Regions from separate parts of the Streptomyces sp. FXJ1.172 genome, predicted to be linked through region 2. Evidence: predicted binding sites of a transcription regulator. Region 2 holds the regulator's gene; the other holds the start of a gene.
What was found. Region 2 encodes HrcA, which represses chaperone genes, less so after heat shock. Its sites were predicted from a motif close to TTNGCACTCNGNNNNNCNGAGTGCNAA; they were not measured.
Positions count from the first base shown of each region.

Region 1: groL (chaperonin GroEL) is a predicted target of HrcA. The motif match lies at 5,096-5,122, and genes of this name have one in related genera.

Region 1 covers NZ_CP119133.2:5,218,017-5,226,983, forward strand. The annotation lists gene otsB (trehalose-phosphatase) at 1-26, shown strand, start outside; gene A6P39_RS23345 (alpha,alpha-trehalose-phosphate synthase (UDP-forming)) at 2-1,429, opposite strand; gene A6P39_RS23350 (glucosyl-3-phosphoglycerate synthase) at 1,503-2,474, opposite strand; SAM riboswitch class I at 2,635-2,779, shown strand; gene thrC (threonine synthase) at 2,797-4,080, shown strand; gene A6P39_RS23360 (MoaD/ThiS family protein) at 4,077-4,352, shown strand; gene A6P39_RS23365 (cold-shock protein) at 4,785-4,988, shown strand; gene groL (chaperonin GroEL) at 5,284-6,906, shown strand; gene A6P39_RS23375 (NADH:flavin oxidoreductase) at 7,142-8,266, shown strand; gene A6P39_RS23380 (carboxylesterase/lipase family protein) at 8,350-8,967, shown strand, end outside.
Region 2 covers NZ_CP119133.2:6,190,706-6,199,672, forward strand. The annotation lists gene A6P39_RS27740 (SpoIIE family protein phosphatase) at 1-96, shown strand, start outside; gene hemW (radical SAM family heme chaperone HemW) at 124-1,356, shown strand; gene A6P39_RS27750 (DUF3097 domain-containing protein) at 1,420-2,232, opposite strand; gene A6P39_RS27755 (MBL fold metallo-hydrolase) at 2,267-2,989, opposite strand; gene hrcA (heat-inducible transcriptional repressor HrcA) at 3,160-4,176, shown strand; gene dnaJ (molecular chaperone DnaJ) at 4,177-5,313, shown strand; gene A6P39_RS27770 (nitronate monooxygenase) at 5,550-6,626, shown strand; gene A6P39_RS27775 (16S rRNA (uracil(1498)-N(3))-methyltransferase) at 6,623-7,369, shown strand; gene A6P39_RS27780 (VOC family protein) at 7,389-7,781, shown strand; gene A6P39_RS27785 (hypothetical protein) at 7,857-8,411, shown strand; gene A6P39_RS27790 (S41 family peptidase) at 8,566-8,967, shown strand, end outside.

The DNA.
Region 1 (8,967 bases), 970 kb from region 2:
ATCACCGCTCCAGCGCGGCCAGCTGATCAAGGAACCACTTCGCCGGCGGAAGTGCCGTCGCGGCCGCGGCCAGCCGCTTGGACCGCTCCGCCCGCTCACCCGCCGGCATGCTCAGCGCCGCGTGCAGCGCCTGTGCCGTACCCCCGATGTCGTACGGGTTCACCACGATCGCGTCCTCGCCCAGCTCCTCGTACGCCCCGGCCTCCCGGGACAGCACCAGCACGCACCCCTCGTCGGAGACGACCGGCACCTCCTTGGCGACCAGGTTCATGCCGTCCCGGATCGGATTGACCAGGGCGACGTCGGCGAGCCGGTACGCGGCGAGCGAGCGCGCGAAGTCGTCCTTGACGTGCAGCTCCACCGGACGCCAGCCGGCCGTCCCGTACCGTGAGTTGATCTCCTGCGCGACCCGCTGCACCTCGGCGGTGTAGTCCCGGTACACGGCGAGATCCTGCCGGGAGGGGTACGCGAACGCGACGTGCACCACGCGCTCGCGCCACTCGGGATGGTCGTCCAGCAGCTGCCGGTACGCCAGCAGCCCGCGCACGATGTTCTTGGACAGTTCGGTGCGGTCCACGCGGACGATCGTCTTGCGGCTCTCGCCGATCTCCTCGCGCAGCGCGGCCATCCGCTCGTCGACGTCCGGCTCGTGCGCCCGTGCGCGCAGGAAGTCCGCGTCCGCGCCGAGCCCGTGCACCCCGATCGCCGTACCGGTGGTGACCCCGGGCCCGAGCACCGCGTCACAGCAGGCCGTGAACGCCTCCGCCCAGCGCCCGGTCAGGAAGGCCGCCCGGTCCGCGCCCAGGATGCCGTGCAGCAGTTCGGCCGCGATGTCGTCGGGCAGCAGCCGGAAGTAGTCCGGCGGGGCCCACGGGGTGTGCGAGAAGTGGCCGATGCGCAGGTCGGGCCTGAGCTGCCGGAGCATCAGGGGCGCGAGGGCCAGGTGGTAGTCCTGCACGACCACCGCCGCCCCCCTGGCGGCCTCCTCGGCCAGCGCCTCGGCGAACGCCCGGTTGTAGGCCTGGTAGGACGCCCACTGCTGCCGGAACCGGGCGTCGAAGACCGGCTCCAGCGGGGTCTGGTACAGCATGTGGTGGACGAACCACAGCACCGAGTTGGCGATGCCGTTGTACGCCTCGGCGAAGACGTCCGGGTCGATGTCCAGCATCCGCACCCGCTGACCGCCGGTGTCCGCGGCCGGCAGCAGCCTGCCGTCCGCCCGCCGTACGGCCTCGCGGTCGCCGTCGCCCAGCGCGGCGCACACCCACACCGAGTCCGCGTCCGACCCGATGGCCGACAGCCCCGAGACCAGCCCGCCGCCGCCCCGCTTGGCGCGCAGCGAGCCCTCCCCCTCGTCGGGGGACACCGTGTACGAAACCGGGCCGCGATTGGACGCGACCAGCACCTCGGCACCGTGCGTGGAAGCCATGGTCCTCAACCTAGCCCAGCCCGGAAACGCTCAAACGTACGGCCACGCCGCCGTATACGACCCCGCGGCCGGTTCACGCCACCTTCCGCTCGGCATACTCCGCGATCTCCACCATCGGCGGCCGTTCCTCTGTGTCCACCGAGTAGGTGCGCGGTTCGAAGCCGTCCTCGCCCCGCTCGAACTGGGTCAGCGAGGGGCGCACCAGGTGGCCTCGGGCCAGCCGGAGCTGGGCGGTGCGGTAGATCGCCGCGGCCATCCGGCCGAGCGCCTGGCCGTCCTGGTGGCGGTGCTTGCGCACGCCGACGTCCACCTGGGCCAGCGCGTCGAGTCCCACCAGGTGCAGGGCGTCGACCAGCATGCCCAGCTCCACGCCGTAACCGACGGGGAAGGGCAGCTGTTCCAGCAGGCCGCGGCGGGCCGCGTACTCGCCGCCGAGCGGCTGCACGAACCCGGCCAGCTGCGGCCAGTGCATGTTCAGCAGCGGGCGGGCCATCAGCTCGGTGACCCGGCCGCCCTGCCCCGCGGCAGCCGGGCCCAAGGCGTGCCCGTCGGACACCGTGAGCGGGCGGTCGTACATGGCCTTGACGAGGGCCACCTCGGGGTCGGTGAGCAGCGGGCCGACGATTCCGGAGACGAAGTCCGAGGAGAACTCCCTCAGGTCCGCGTCGATGAAACAGATGATGTCCCCGGCGGTGACGAGGAGAGAGCGCCACAGGACCTCACCCTTGCCGGGGACGGCCGGAATGCGGGGCAGGATCTCGTCACGGTGAACGACCCGCGCGCCCGCGGCGGCGGCGACCTCGGAGGTGCGGTCGGTGGAGCCGGAGTCGACGACGACGATCTCGTCGACGAGCGGGACCTCTTCCACGAGGTCGCGGCGGATGGCCGTGACGATGTCGCCGACGGTCTCCTCCTCGTTGAGCGCGGGCAGCACGACGCTGATCGTCTGGCCCGTGCGCTGCTTGGCGGCCACGATCCGGTGCAGCGGGCGGTCGGTCACGGACCAGGAGCGGGTGGCCAGCCAGCGTTCGACTTCTTCCAGCACGGTCTGCGACTCCTCACTGTTCGTGATCACATGGGGTCACGGTGTGATCCATCTCGCGGTTCGGACGACTATCTCAACTGTCGTGGCCGTCGGTTACAGTCTTGAACAACGCCGATGACCATCGCATGTCGGGGGTCGCGCGCGTTCCACAACCGCATACAGCTCATCCAGAGGGGCAGAGGGAAACGGCCCGGTGAAGCCCCGGCAACCCTCCAGCCGGTCTCGTCTTTTCACAAGCGAGGCTCCCGGCTAGGGAAGGTGCCAAATCCGTCTCGCGGCGAGATGCGCCGTGAGGAAGATGAGGAGAAAGGGCCTCGCCTCCATGGCTGTGCAGACAGTTGCAAGTTCCAGCACCTCCACCGTCGACCTCGGTCCCGCCGTGGCGCTGAGCTGTCGCGAGTGCGGTCACCGTGTCCCGCTCGGCCCGGTCTTCGCGTGCGAGGAGTGTTTCGGCCCGCTGGAGGCCGCCTACGACTTCTCCGGCTACGACACCGAGGAACTGCGCCGGCGGGTCGCATCGGGCCCGGCGAACATCTGGCGGTACGCGCCCCTGCTGCCCGTCCCGGCGGACGTGGCCGACAAGCCGAACCTGAACCCCGGCTGGACCAAGCTCGTCAAGGCCGACAACCTCGCCCGCGAACTCGGCGTCACCGGCGGGCTGTTCGTGAAGGACGACTCCGGCAACCCGACGCACTCCTTCAAGGACCGCGTCGTCGCCCAGGCGCTGGAGGCCGCGCGCGCCTTCGGCTTCACCACCCTGTCCTGCTCCTCCACGGGCAACCTGGCCGGTGCCGTCGGCGCCGCCGCGGCCCGCGCCGGCTTCCGCTCCTGCGTGTTCATCCCGCACGACCTGGAGCAGGGCAAGGTCGTCATGGCCGCGGTCTACGGCGGCGAGCTGGTCGGCATCGAGGGCAACTACGACGACGTCAACCGCTTCTGCTCCGAGCTGATCGGCGACCCGGCCGGCGAGGGCTGGGGCTTCGTCAACGTCAACCTGCGGCCGTACTACGCGGAGGGCTCCAAGACCCTCGCGTACGAGATCTGCGAGCAGCTCGGCTGGCGGCTGCCCGACCAGATCGTGATCCCGATCGCCTCCGGCTCCCAGCTCACGAAGATCGACAAGGGTCTGAAGGAACTGATCGAGCTGGGCCTGGTCGAGGACAGGCCGTACAAGATCTTCGGTGCGCAGGCCGAGGGCTGCTCGCCGGTGTCCGCCGCCTTCAAGGCCGGGCACGACGTGGTCCGCCCGCAGAAGCCGAACACCATCGCCAAGTCCCTCGCCATCGGCAACCCGGCCGACGGGCCGTACGTGCTGGACATCGCGCGCCGCACCGGCGGTGCGGTGGAGGACGTGACCGACGGGGAAGTCGTCGACGCGATCAAGCTGCTGGCCCGCACCGAGGGCATCTTCGCCGAGACGGCGGGCGGTGTGACGGTCGGCGTCACCCGCAAGCTGATCAAGGACGGCGTCCTGGACCCGACGAAGACCACGGTGGTCCTCAACACCGGCGACGGCCTGAAGACGCTGGACGCCGTGGCCGGCACGGGTCTGACCGCCACCATCCGCCCGACCCTGGACTCCTTCCGAGAGGCTGGCCTCGCATGAGCGTGACCGTTCGCATCCCCACCATCCTGCGCACCTACACCGGCGGCCAGGCCGAGGTCGCCGCCGAGGGGGCGACCCTCGCCGAGGTCATCGCGGACCTGGAGAAGAACCACACCGGTATCTCCGCCCGCGTGCTGGACGACCAGGGCAAGCTGCGCCGGTTCGTCAACGTCTACGTCAACGACGACGACGTCCGCTTCGAACAGGGCCTCGAGACGGCGACCCCCGAGGGCGCCGGTGTCTCCATCATTCCGGCGGTCGCCGGCGGCTGATTGATACCCTCGGTAACCGCGGTTACCGATTGTTCATCGAATGGCCTCCTCCGTGAGAGAAACGGAGGGGGCCATTCAGTGTGATTGAGCGCGGTACAGTTGGGGAACGCGTTCCGAGCCCGAAGGTCACAGGCCCCGGATTCCTCACCGCGGGCCCGATAAGAAGCAGCCAAAGTGTGCGGGCTTTCTGCGGCTTTCGTTCCATTTTGTACAGCCCGACTTGCCCTGAATTCAGCCGAAGTTTAGGCAGATTCCGGACTGGGCTCGTCCAGATTTCTCGTCCGATTGACCTGTTGCAGACGGCAGTTGGACAGATACATTCAGCCGCGGTCGACGCGTTCCGGCGCACGCCCCCGACCAATGGGGGGTGAGGTCTGACCCGGGTCCGCGAAGTGTGGATCTGTGCAAGGGCCAGTAATAGGGGAGTTAGGCATGGCTCAGGGCACCGTCAAGTGGTTCAACGCGGAGAAGGGGTACGGCTTCATCGCGGTCGACGGTGGTGCGGACGTCTTCGTCCACTACAGCGCCATTCAGATGGACGGCTACCGCACCCTGGAAGAGGGCCAGCGGGTGGAGTTCGAGATCTCGCAGGGCCAGAAGGGCCCGCAGGCCGACATGGTTCGCCTCAGCGCCTGAACGTTTCTTGTCCGAAGGGCCCGCACCTCGCAGGGGTGCGGGCCCTTCGCCGTCCCCGGGCCTCTGTTCGCGGGCGGCTGACGGCCCCTGCCGGACGGCGAGAGGCGCTTGCACTCGACCATGCCGAGTGCTAATCATTGCGTTAGCACTCTGAAGGTGAGAGTGACAAAGAAGGACCGGGTCGGTGAGGCCCGCAGGCCATGTGGGGCAAGGAACCACAGGCCGGCGAGCCGTCCGTCGCGGGCGCGGGCGCGGTCCGAAGGAATCACCCCCAGTCCTGGAGGGACCACTTCACATGGCCAAGATCATCGCGTTCGACGAGGAGGCGCGGCGCGGCCTCGAGCGCGGCATGAACCAGCTCGCGGACGCCGTCAAGGTGACGCTCGGCCCCAAGGGTCGCAACGTCGTCCTCGAGAAGAAGTGGGGCGCCCCCACGATCACCAACGATGGTGTCTCCATCGCCAAGGAGATCGAGCTCGAGGACCCGTACGAGAAGATCGGCGCCGAGCTGGTCAAGGAAGTCGCCAAGAAGACGGACGACGTCGCCGGTGACGGTACGACCACCGCGACCGTGCTCGCCCAGGCCCTGGTCAAGGAAGGCCTGCGCAACGTCGCCGCCGGTGCCAACCCGATGGCTCTGAAGCGCGGTATCGAGAAGGCCGTCGAGGCCGTCTCCGCCGCCCTGCTGGAGCAGGCGAAGGACGTCGAGACCAAGGAGCAGATCGCCTCCACCGCGTCCATCTCCGCCGCCGACACCCAGATCGGCGAGCTGATCGCCGAGGCCATGGACAAGGTCGGCAAGGAAGGCGTCATCACCGTCGAGGAGAGCAACACCTTCGGTCTGGAGCTGGAGCTCACCGAGGGCATGCGCTTCGACAAGGGCTACATCTCCGCCTACTTCGCGACCGACATGGAGCGCATGGAGGCGTCGCTCGAGGACCCGTACATCCTCATCGCCAACTCCAAGATCGGCTCCGTCAAGGACCTGCTCCCGCTCCTGGAGAAGGTCATGCAGTCGGGCAAGCCGCTGCTGATCATCGCCGAGGACGTCGAGGGCGAGGCCCTGTCGACCCTGGTCGTCAACAAGATCCGCGGCACCTTCAAGTCCGTCGCCGTCAAGGCCCCGGGCTTCGGTGACCGCCGCAAGGCCATGCTCGGCGACATCGCCATCCTCACGGGCGGCGAGGTCATCTCCGAGGAGGTCGGCCTCAAGCTGGAGAACGCGACCCTGGACCTCCTCGGCCGCGCCCGCAAGGTCGTCATCACCAAGGACGAGACCACCATCGTCGACGGTGCCGGCTCCTCGGAGCAGGTCAACGGTCGCGTGAACCAGATCCGCGCCGAGATCGAGAACAGCGACTCGGACTACGACCGCGAGAAGCTGCAGGAGCGCCTGGCGAAGCTCGCCGGCGGTGTCGCGGTCATCAAGGCCGGCGCCGCCACCGAGGTGGAGCTGAAGGAGCGCAAGCACCGCATCGAGGACGCCGTGCGCAACGCCAAGGCGGCCGTCGAGGAGGGCATCGTCGCCGGTGGTGGCGTGGCCCTGCTGCAGGCCTCCGGTGTCTTCGAGAAGCTGGAACTCGAGGGTGACGAGGCGACCGGCGCCAACGCCGTGAAGCTCGCGCTCGAGGCCCCGCTGAAGCAGATCGCCGTCAACGGTGGTCTCGAGGGCGGCGTCGTCGTGGAGAAGGTGCGCAACCTGACCGTCGGTCACGGTCTGAACGCCGCCACCGGCGAGTACGTCGACATGATCGCCGAGGGCATCATCGACCCGGCGAAGGTGACCCGTTCCGCGCTGCAGAACGCCGCCTCCATCGCCGCGCTGTTCCTCACCACCGAGGCCGTCATCGCCGACAAGCCGGAGAAGGCCGCCGCGGCCGCTCCGGGCGGCATGCCGGGCGGTGACATGGACTTCTGATCGACCTGACGGCCGATCGCGTCCTTACCGAGGGCGGCACCCCCTGTCGTGAGGCAGGGGGTGCCGCCCTCGGGCGTTTCCGGGGTGGCGTGCATCACACAAGGGCGGACCGCGGTCCCGGAATGTGGGGCGGCGCATAGGCGGTTACTTAAAGAGCTGCAACAATGCGCGAACACATACCGGCCGGTTGGCACCCGCCGACCGCACACCACCGCACTCACGAGGAGCCCCCCACGTGACCGCCACGCCCTCCGCCTCCCGCGCGGCCCAGATCCTGTCCCGCCCGATCACGCTCAACGGCCTCACCGTCCCCAACCGGATCGTGATGGCGCCGATGACCCGGATGTTCTCCCCGGGCGGCATCCCCGGCGAGGACGTGCGCTCCTACTACGCGCGCCGCGCCGCCGCAGGTGTCGGACTGATCGTCACCGAGGGCACCTACGTCGGCCACGACTCGGCCGGTCAGAGCGACCGCGTCCCCCGCTTCCACGGCGAGGAGCAGCTGGCGGGCTGGGCGAAGGTCGCCGAGGACGTGCACGCGGCCGGCGGCACGATCGTCCCGCAGCTGTGGCACATCGGCATGGTCCGCAAGCAGGGCGACCCGCCCTTCGCCGACGCCCCGGCCGTCGGCCCCTCCGGCCTGGTCACCGCGGGCGCCGAGCCCACCGGCAAGGCGATGACCCAGCAGGACGTCGACGACGTCATCGCCGCGTTCGCCGAGGCCGCGGCCGCCGCCGAGCGCATCGGCTTCGACGGCGTGGAGCTCCACGGCGCCCACGGCTACCTCCTGGACCAGTTCCTGTGGGGCGGCACCAACACCCGCACCGACGCCTACGGCGGCGACCCGGTGGCCCGTGCGCAGTTCTCGGCGGAGATAGTCGCCGCGGTCCGCGAGGCGGTGTCCGCCGAGTTCCCGGTCATCTTCCGCTACTCGCAGTGGAAGCAGCAGGACTACACCGCCCGCCTCGCCGAGACCCCCGAGGAGCTGGAGGCCATCCTGACCCCGCTCGCCGCGGCCGGCGTCGACGTCTTCCACGCCTCCACCCGCCGCTACTGGGTGCCCGAGTTCGACGGCTCGGACCTGAACCTGGCCGGCTGGACCAAGAAGATCACCGGCAAGCAGGTCATCAGCGTGGGCTCGGTCGGCCTCGACGGCGACTTCATCAACGCCTTCCAGGGCGAGGGCTCCCCGGTCAAGGGCATCGACAACCTCCTCGACCGCCTCGAGGCCGACGAGTTCGACATGGTCGCCGTCGGCCGCGCCCTGCTGCAGGACCCGGAGTGGGCGGCCAAGGTCCTCGCCGACCGCTTCGACGAGCTGAAGCCCTACGACGCCGCCGCGGTGAAGACCCTCAGCTGACGGCTCGTACCGGGCACTTGTGATCGTCGTCGTCCGTTCCCCTGATGAGCGGTCAGGCAGTGAGCGGAAGCGAGGAGCGCGCGATGACGACGACCGAGTCCCGGACGGCCCCGGACACCGACGGCCCGGACGGCCCTGTGGTGCGCACCGCGTCCGGTGCGGTGCGCGGCCTGCGCGAGCAGGGCCTGTCGGTGTTCCGGGGCATCCCCTTCGCGGCGCCCCCCGTCGGCCCGGACCGCTTCCAGGCCCCGCGCCCGCCCCGGCCCTGGGACGGCGTCCGCGAGGCGTACGCGTTCGGCCCGCCGCCCCCGCAGGAGGCGGGCCTCCTCAGCAGGGCCAAGCTCCCCGCCGCACCCGGCGACGAATGGCTGACGGTCAACGTCTGGACCCCCGACCCGGACCCGTCCGCCGCCCGTCCGGTGATGGTGTGGCTCTACGGCGGCGCGTTCAAAGTGGGCCACGGCGGCCAGCCGGGCTACGACGCCCAGCACCTCGCCCGCGAGGGCGACGCGGTGCTCGTGAGCTTCAACTACCGCCTGGGCATGGAGGGTTTCGCCCACTGGACCGGCGCCCCCGCCAACCGGGGCCTGCTGGACCAGGTGGCGGCCCTGGAGTGGGTCCAGGAGAACATCACCGCGTTCGGCGGCGACCCGGCCCAGGTCACCGTGTTCGGCGAGTCGGCGGGCGCGGGCTGCATCGCC
Region 2 (8,967 bases):
GAGCTGATCGCGGAAAGGATCCGCCGCCTGGTGCACGACTTCGGCGGCGGCCAGCCCGAGGACGACCTGGCCCTGCTGGTGCTCCAGGCCGGATGACGTCCGGGGTGCGGGACAATGGAGGACATGCCTTCCGCACTCCCCGACGGCGAGCCCGTCCCCGCCGACGGCGCGCTGCCCGCGTCCGCGCTCGCCGGGACCACGGGCCGCCCGCTCGGCTTCTACCTGCACGTGCCGTACTGCGCGACCCGCTGCGGCTACTGCGACTTCAACACCTACACGGCGACCGAGCTGCGCGGCACCGGCGGCGTGCTGGCCTCCCGCGACAACTACGCCGAGACGCTGACCGACGAGATCCGCCTGGCCCGCAAGGTGCTCGGCGACGACCCGCGCGAGGTCCGCACGGTCTTCGTCGGGGGCGGTACGCCGACGCTGCTTGCCGCCGGTGATCTCGTACGGATGCTGGGCGCGATCCGCGACGAGTTCGGCCTGGCGGCGGACGCGGAGATCACGACGGAGGCGAACCCGGAGTCGGTCGACCCGGCGTACCTCGCGACCCTCAGGGAGGGCGGCTTCAACCGGATCTCCTTCGGCATGCAGAGCGCGAAGCAGCACGTGCTGAAGATCCTGGACCGGACCCACACCCCCGGCCGCCCCGAGGCCTGCGTGGCGGAGGCGAGGGCGGCGGGCTTCGAGCACGTCAACCTCGACCTGATCTATGGCACGCCGGGCGAGAGCGACGACGACTGGCGGGCCTCGCTGGAGGCGGCGCTGGGCGCGGGCCCGGACCACATCAGCGCGTACGCCCTGATCGTCGAGGAGGGCACCCAGCTCGCCCGCCGGATCCGCCGCGGCGAGATCCCGATGACGGACGACGACGTCCACGCCGACCGCTACCTGATCGCCGAGGAACTGCTGTCCGCGGCGGGCTTCGACTGGTACGAGGTCTCCAACTGGGCCACCTCGGACGCCGGCCGCTGCCTGCACAACGAGCTGTACTGGCGCGGCGCCGACTGGTGGGGCGCGGGCCCCGGGGCGCACTCGCACGTCGGCGGGGTGCGCTGGTGGAACGTCAAGCATCCGGGGGCGTACGCGACGGCCCTGGCCTCCGGCCGCTCACCGGGCGCGGGCCGCGAGCTGCTCTCGGACGAGGACCGGCGGGTGGAGCGGATCCTGCTGGAGCTGCGCCTGCGCGAGGGCGTACCGCTGTCGCTTCTGAAGGAGGAGGGACTGGCGGCGTCCCGGCGCGCGCTGGGGGAGGGGCTGCTCCAGGAAGGCCCGTACGAGGAGGGGCGGGCCGTGCTGACGCTGCGGGGGCGGTTGCTGGCGGACGCGGTGGTGCGGGACCTGGTGGACTGATCACTCCGGTGGGTGAACCGGCCGGGGACGGCAGTTTGGTGCCTGTCCCCGCTTACGAGAAGGTCAGGCCCCACCGCTACCCGTGACGAAGTCGATCAGCTCCTCCACCCGCCCCAGCAGTTCCGGCTCCAGGTCCTTGTAGGACCCCACCCGCTTCAGGATCGCCTGCCACACCGCGCCGGTGTTCTCCGACGGCCAGCCCAGCGCGCGGCACACCCCCGTCTTCCAGTCCTGGCCGTGCGGCACCCGGGGCCACCCCGCGATGCCCAGGGACGACGGCTTCACCGCCTCCCAGATGTCGATGTACGGGTGGCCGACCACCAGGGCGTGCTCGCTCGTCACCGACTCGGCGATCCGCCACTCCTTCGTGCCCGGCACCAGGTGGTCCACGAGCACCCCAAGGCGGGCGTCCGGGCCGGGGGCGAACTCCGCGACGATCCTCGGCAGGTCGTCCACGCCCTCCAGGTACTCCACCACCACGCCCTCGACGCGCAGGTCGTCGCCCCAGACCTTCTCGACCAGTTCGGCGTCGTGCCGGCCCTCGACGTAGATGCGGCCGGCACGGGCCACGCGGGCGCGGGCACCGGGGACGGCGACGGAACCGGAGGCGGTGCGGGTCGGCCGTACCGGAGCGGCGGAAGGCCTCACCAGCGTCACCACCCGCCCCTCCAGCAGGAAGCCGCGCGGCTCCAGCGGGAACACGCGGTGCTTGCCAAAGCGGTCCTCCAGGGTCACCGTGCCCGCCTCGCAGCGGATCACCGCCCCGCAGAACCCGGTGCCGGGCTCCTCCACCACCAGCCCCGGCTCCGCCGCCACCTCCGGCACGGGCGGGGACTTCTTCCACGGCGGGGTCAGATCGGCGGAGTACTGGCGCATTCGAGTGACGATAGGAGAAGTCGCGGACCAGCACCTACGACACGCCGAAACGCGCCGCCAGCCCGTCGCGTTGCCCGCGCACGAACGCCGCGTCCACCACCGCTCCGTGACCCGGCACGTACACAGCGTCCTCACCGCCCAGGGCCAACAGCCGGTCGAGCGCGGCGGGCCACCGCGACGGGAGCGCGTCCGGGCCCGCCTGCGGTTCGCCGGACTCCTCGACCAGGTCGCCGCAGAACACCACCTCGCGCTCGCCGGGGACCAGGACCGCCAGGTCGTGGGCGGTGTGGCCGGGGCCCACATTGGCCAGGAGCGCCTGCCGGGCGCCGCCCAGGTCCAGCGTCCACTCGCCCGAGACCTGGTGGCCGGGCGGTACGAGCGCGTCCGCCGCCTCGTCGGCCTCGGCCGCCGGCAGGCCGTTTCTGATCGCGTCCAGGCGCAGTTCCTCGCGCTCGTGGGCGAACACCGCGTCGACGCCGACCGCCGCGTACACCTGTGCCCCGGCGAAGGCCGGCACCCCGAAGACATGATCGAAATGGGGGTGTGTGAGCGCGAGATGGGTCACACGGCCCCCGGCCAGTTGCTGCGCCTGCGCCCGCAGCAACGCGCCTTCGGCGAGACTCGAGCCGGCGTCCACCATGAGCGCCGTACCCTCTCCGAGGACCAGTCCCACGGTGCAGTCCCAGCCAGGAAGCCGGCACCGCCCGATCCCGGCGGCCAGCCGCTCCCACCCAAGCTCTTCCCAAGTCAGCGTCATACCGCGACGCTAGCCCTACGAGCCGCAGCGACGGCACCGACCTTGCCCCGGGTGTACCCGACAGCCGTACACTGGGCCGGGAAAGGCTGGCACTCGCATGGGAAGAGTGCCAGGCGGCCGACCCGACGGACGAGCGGTACGAGGGGACGACGTGCTGGAGGTGCGCGCGAATGCTGAGTGAACGCAGGCTTCAGGTACTGCGCGCCATCGTCCAGGACTACGTCGGCACCGAGGAGCCGGTCGGCTCCAAGGCGCTGACCGAGCGGCACAGCCTCGGTGTCTCCCCGGCGACGATCCGCAACGACATGGCGGCCCTGGAGGACGAGGGGTTCATCGCCCAGCCGCACACCAGTGCCGGGCGGATCCCCACCGACAAGGGCTACCGGCTCTTCGTCGACAAGCTCGCGGGCGTCAAGCCGATGACCGCGCCCGAGCGCCGGGCCATCCAGAACTTCCTCGAGGGCGCCGTCGACCTCGATGACGTGGTGGCCCGTACCGTACGGCTGCTCGCGCAGCTCACACGGCAGGTCGCCGTCGTGCAGTACCCGTCCCTGACCCGGTCCACCGTGCGGCATGTGGAGCTGCTCTCGCTCGCCCCCGCGCGCGTGATGCTCGTGCTGATCACGGACACCGGCCGGGTCGAGCAGCGGATGGTCGACTGCCCGGCGCCGTTCGGCGAGGCCTCGCTGGCGGATCTGCGGGCCCGGCTCAACAGCCGGGTCGCGGGGCGCCGGTTCACGGACGTGCCGACGCTGGTAGAGGACCTCCCGGACGCCTTCGATCCGGAGGACCGCGGTACGGTCTCCGTGGTGCTCTCCACTCTTCTGGAGACACTCGTGGAAGAGAACGAGGAGCGGCTGATGATCGGCGGCACCGCCAATCTCACCCGCTTCGGGCATGACTTTCCCCTCACGATCCGGCCGGTGCTCGAGGCGCTGGAGGAGCAGGTCGTGCTCCTCAAGCTGCTCGGCGAGGCGAAGGATCCGGGCGTGACCGTGCGTATCGGTCACGAGAACGCCCACGAGGGACTCAACTCCACCTCCGTCGTGTCGGTCGGCTACGGTTCGGGCGGCGAGGCGGTTGCCAAGCTCGGCGTGGTCGGACCGACCCGCATGGACTACCCGGGAACGATGGGAGCGGTACGCGCAGTGGCACGGTACGTCGGACAGATCCTGGCGGAGTCGTAAGTGGCCACGGACTACTACGCCGTTCTCGGCGTGCGCCGCGACGCGTCGCAGGATGAGATCAAGAAGGCGTTCCGCCGGCTCGCGCGCGAGCTGCACCCGGACGTCAACCCCGACCCGAAGACCCAGGAGCGGTTCAAGGAGATCAACGCCGCTTACGAGGTGTTGTCGGACCCGCAGAAGAAGCAGGTCTACGACCTCGGCGGCGACCCGCTCTCGCAGGCGGGCGGCGCCGGTGCGGGCGGCTTCGGGGCAGGTGGCTTCGGCAACTTCTCCGACATCATGGACGCGTTCTTCGGTACGGCGTCGCAGCGCGGCCCGCGCTCGCGCACCCGGCGCGGCCAGGACGCGATGATCCGCATCGAGGTCGAGCTGGACGAGGCGGCCTTCGGGACCACCAAGGACATCCAGGTCGACACCGCGGTCGTCTGCAACACCTGCAACGGTGAGGGCGCGGCGCCCGGCACGACCGCCCAGACGTGTGACATGTGCCGCGGCCGCGGTGAGGTGTCCCAGGTCACCCGGTCCTTCCTCGGCCAGGTCATGACCTCCCGCCCCTGCCCCCAGTGCCAGGGTTTCGGGACCGTCGTGCCGACGCCGTGCCCGGAGTGCGCCGGCGACGGGCGGGTGCGGTCGCGGCGGACGCTGACCGTGAAGATCCCGGCCGGTGTCGACAACGGCACCCGGATCCAGCTCGCCGGTGAGGGCGAGGTCGGCCCGGGCGGCGGTCCCGCCGGTGACCTGTACGTCGAGATCCACGAGCTGCCGCACCAGACGTTCCAGCGGCGCGGCGACGACCTGCACTGCACGGTGACGATCCCGATGACGGCCGCCGCGCTGGGTACGAAGGTGCCGCTGGAGACGCTGGACGGCATGGAGGAGGTCGACATCCGGCCCGGCACCCAGTCCGGCCAGTCGATCCCGCTGCACAACCGGGGCGTCACGCATCTGCGCGGCGGCGGCCGGGGTGACCTGATCGTGCACGTCGAGGTGCAGACCCCGAGCAAGCTGGACCCCGAGCAGGAGCGGCTGCTGCGCGAACTGGCCAAGCTGCGCGGCGAGGAGCGGCCCCAGGGGCAGTTCCAGCCGGGTCAGCAAGGGTTGTTCTCGCGGCTGAAAGACGCCTTCAACGGTCGCTGACGCGCGGCGCTGCGGGGTGGCCGGGGGTCCGGGGGCCGACCCCCGGGCAGACACGGTCAGCCGGGTCAGCAGGGGTTGTTCTCGCGGCTGAAGGATGCGTTCAACGGCCGCTGAGCCGTCGTACGACAGGGGTCGTGCGGGGTGTTCCGGCACCCCGTGCGGCCCCGTATGCCAATGTCCTATGCCGTCGGAAGCCCCGATTCGGACTTGTTCGAAGGACGTGACAACATGCGGTCATGTCCTCCGCGCTGACCGATCTCTTCCCCCAGCCGATCGTGCAGGCCCCCATGGCGGGCGGTGTCTCCGTCCCGCAGCTCGTCGCCGCCGTCTCCGAGGCCGGTGGCCTCGGGTTCCTCGCCGCCGGTTACAAGACCGCCGACGGGATGTACCAGGAGATCAAGCAGCTGCGGGGGCTCACCAGCCGCCCCTTCGGCGTGAACGTGTTCGTGCCCCAGCCCGAGTACGCCGAGTCGGGTGCCGTGGAGGTCTACGCCCACCAGCTGGCCGGCGAGGCCGCCTGGTACGAGACCGAGCTGGGCGATCCCGACAGCGGGCGGGACGACGGCTACGAGGCCAAGCTCGCCGTGCTCCTCGACAACCCGGTGCCGGTGGTCTCCTTCCACTTCGGGGTGCCGGGCCGGGAGGTGCTCGACCGGCTGCGCCGCGCCGGCACCCTCACCCTGGTCACGGCCACCACCGCCGAGGAGGCCCGCGCGGTCGAGCGGGCCGGCGCGGACGCGGTGATCGCGCAGGGCGTGGAGGCCGGCGGTCATCAGGGCACCCACCGGGATCTCCCCGAGAACGACGGCTCCGGCACAGGACTGCTGTCACTGGTCGCGCAGGTCCGCGAGGCCGTGGGCATCCCGGTCGTCGCGGCCGGCGGCATCATGCGCGGCAGCCAGATCGCCGCCGTCCTCGCGGCGGGCGCGAGCGCGGCCCAGCTGGGCACCGCGTTCCTCGCCACCCCCGAGTCCGGCGCCCACACCCTGCACAAGCAGGCGCTGACCAACCCCCTGTTCGCGCGCACCGAGTTGACCCGCGCCTTCTCCGGCCGCCCGGCGCGCGGACTGGTCAACCGCTTCCTGCGCGAGCACGGCCCGTACGCCCCCGCCGCGTACCCGGAGATCCACCACCTCACCTCGCCGCTGCGCAAGGCCGCCGCCAAGGCCGGGGACGCGCAGGGCATGGCGCTGTGGGCGGGCCAGGGCCACCGGCTGGCCCGGGACCTGCCGGCCGGGGAACTGGTGGCGGTGCTGGCGGCCGAACTCGCCGCCGCCCGGACAGCGTTGTCGGCCGGGGGTGACGGGCGATGACGGCCCCGGTCTTCGTCGTCGAGCACTTCGACGCGGACGGCGACCAGTACGTCCTGGACGGTCCCGAGGGCCGCCACGCGGTCTCCGTCAAGCGGCTGCAGCCCGGTGAGGAGGTCGTCCTCACCGACGGCGCCGGACGCCACGCCGTGTGCGAGGTGCTCGGCAGCGAGGGCAAGGACCGGCTGATCGTGCGCATGAGCGGCATCACTGAGGAGCCGGCGCCCAGCCCCCGCATCACCGTCGTCCAGGCCCTGCCCAAGGGCGACCGGGGCGAGGTGGCCGTCGAGACGATGACGGAGGTCGGCGTCGACGCCATCGTGCCGTGGCAGGCGGCCCGTTGCATCACACAGTGGAAGGGCGACCGGGGGCTCAAGGCCCTCGGCAAGTGGCGGGCCACCGCCCGGGAGGCCGGCAAGCAGTCCCGCCGGGTCCGCTTCCCCGAGGTCGCGGACGCGGCGACCACCAAACAGGTTGCCGCACTTCTCGCCGAAGCCGACTTCGCCGCCGTGCTGCACTCCGACTTCGAGCACGACAACCGGCCGCTGGCCACCGCCGAACTGCCCGCCGAGGGCGAGATCGTGCTGGTCGTCGGCCCCGAAGGAGGCGTCGCACGGGACGAGTTGGCCCTCTTCGAGGAGGCGGGTGCGAAGGCTTACGTACTCGGCCCCACCGTGCTGCGCACATCCACCGCCGGCACCGCCGCCGCGGCCCTGCTGCTGGGCCGCACCGGCCGCTGGTCCTGACCCACACCTGGGGGACACCGTGGAACTCGCCCAAGTCCGGCTCCTGGTCACCGACTTCACCGGCTGCTACCGCTTCTACGCCGACGTCCTCGGCCTGAAGCCGCAGTCCGGCGCGACCGAGGGCCCGTACGAGAAGTTCAGTCCGCACGTCGGCTCCGCCGGTATCGCCCTGCAGGACCGGGCCATGATGGCCGAGATCCTGGACGAACTGGGCGAGAGCGCCTGCGGGCACCGTTCCCTGGTCGTCCTGCGGGTCGACGATCTCGACGCCTACTGCGCGCAGGTCACCTCCCGCGGCGCCACCCTGCTGCACGGCCCGGCACCCATGACCGACCGCATGCGCGTCGCCCACCTCAAGGACCCGGAGGGCAACCTGGTGGAACTGCAGGAGTGGCTGCTGCTGAGCGGCTGACGTCCGCTTCCCCGAACGGGCGAGTGGCCGTATGCGGTCTTCCGTGCCGTCCCCGCCGGTGGCACTCTGCCCTGCATGGGGCTTTTGAGATGGATTCGGTACGGGCCGCGCGGGACGCGGGCGGTGGTCACGGCCGCTCTGGCCGTCGTGGCCGGCGGGGCGCTGGTGGGCTGTCAGCCGACCGATCTCAACTCCTCGACCGCCGCCTACACCACCGGTACGACCGCGACGGCCGCGCTGAAACGGCAGCACGTGAACGTCAGTTGGCTCTCCTGCACCGGCGGTTACGGCAAGGGCGCCAGGGCGGGCGGGACGCCCTCGCCGAGCCGGACCGCCGTCGTCTCCGTCAACTGCCAGGGCGAGACCAGGGACCGGCAGAAGATCGTCGTCGCCGGGGTGGTCACCAGGGCCGTCGACGGGGCGTGTGTGCGCGGGGACCTGACCGCCGAGGTCGGGGGGCACCAGGTGTTCCACGTCAACGGGCTCGGCGACTGCGGTGCCACGCCCGGGCCCACGTACCGGCCGCCCACCGGTCACCCCGGTGGCCCGCGGCCCACCGTGACGGTCACCGTCACCCGGACCCTCTGGTGCAAGGGCGACCCCACCTGCTGGCCCGCCGAGGGCAAATGACCGCCGAAGGCGGGAGACCTTCGGGGCAAGTGATCAGAACGCCGGGCGGGGCACGCCGGTCGATGCGTACAGTGACGGGGTGACTCAGGGTGCTTCGACGGGAACCACGGCGTCTTCCGGATACCTCCGATTCCCCCATGTACACGGCGATTTGGTGACGTTCGTCGCCGAGGACGACGTATGGCTCGCGCCCCTCGACGGCGGCCGGGCCTGGCGGGTCAGCGCGGACAACCGGCCCGTGACCCAGCCCCGGATATCCCCGGACGGGCGCCGTCTCGCCTGGACCTCCACCCGGGACGGCGCGCCCGAGGTGCATGTCGCCCCCGTCGACGGCGGCCCCGCCGAACGGCTGACGTACTGGGGCAACCGCCGTACCGAGGTGCGCGGCTGGACCGCCGACGGACGGGTGCTCGCGCTGGGCGCGCACGGCCGGCCCAGCTTCCGCCAGTCCTGGGCGCACGCCGTCCCGCTGGACGGCGGACCCGCCGAGACCCTGCCGTACGGCCCGGTCGGCGATGTGGCGCCGGGGCCGGCCACCGTGCTGCTGTCCGCGCCG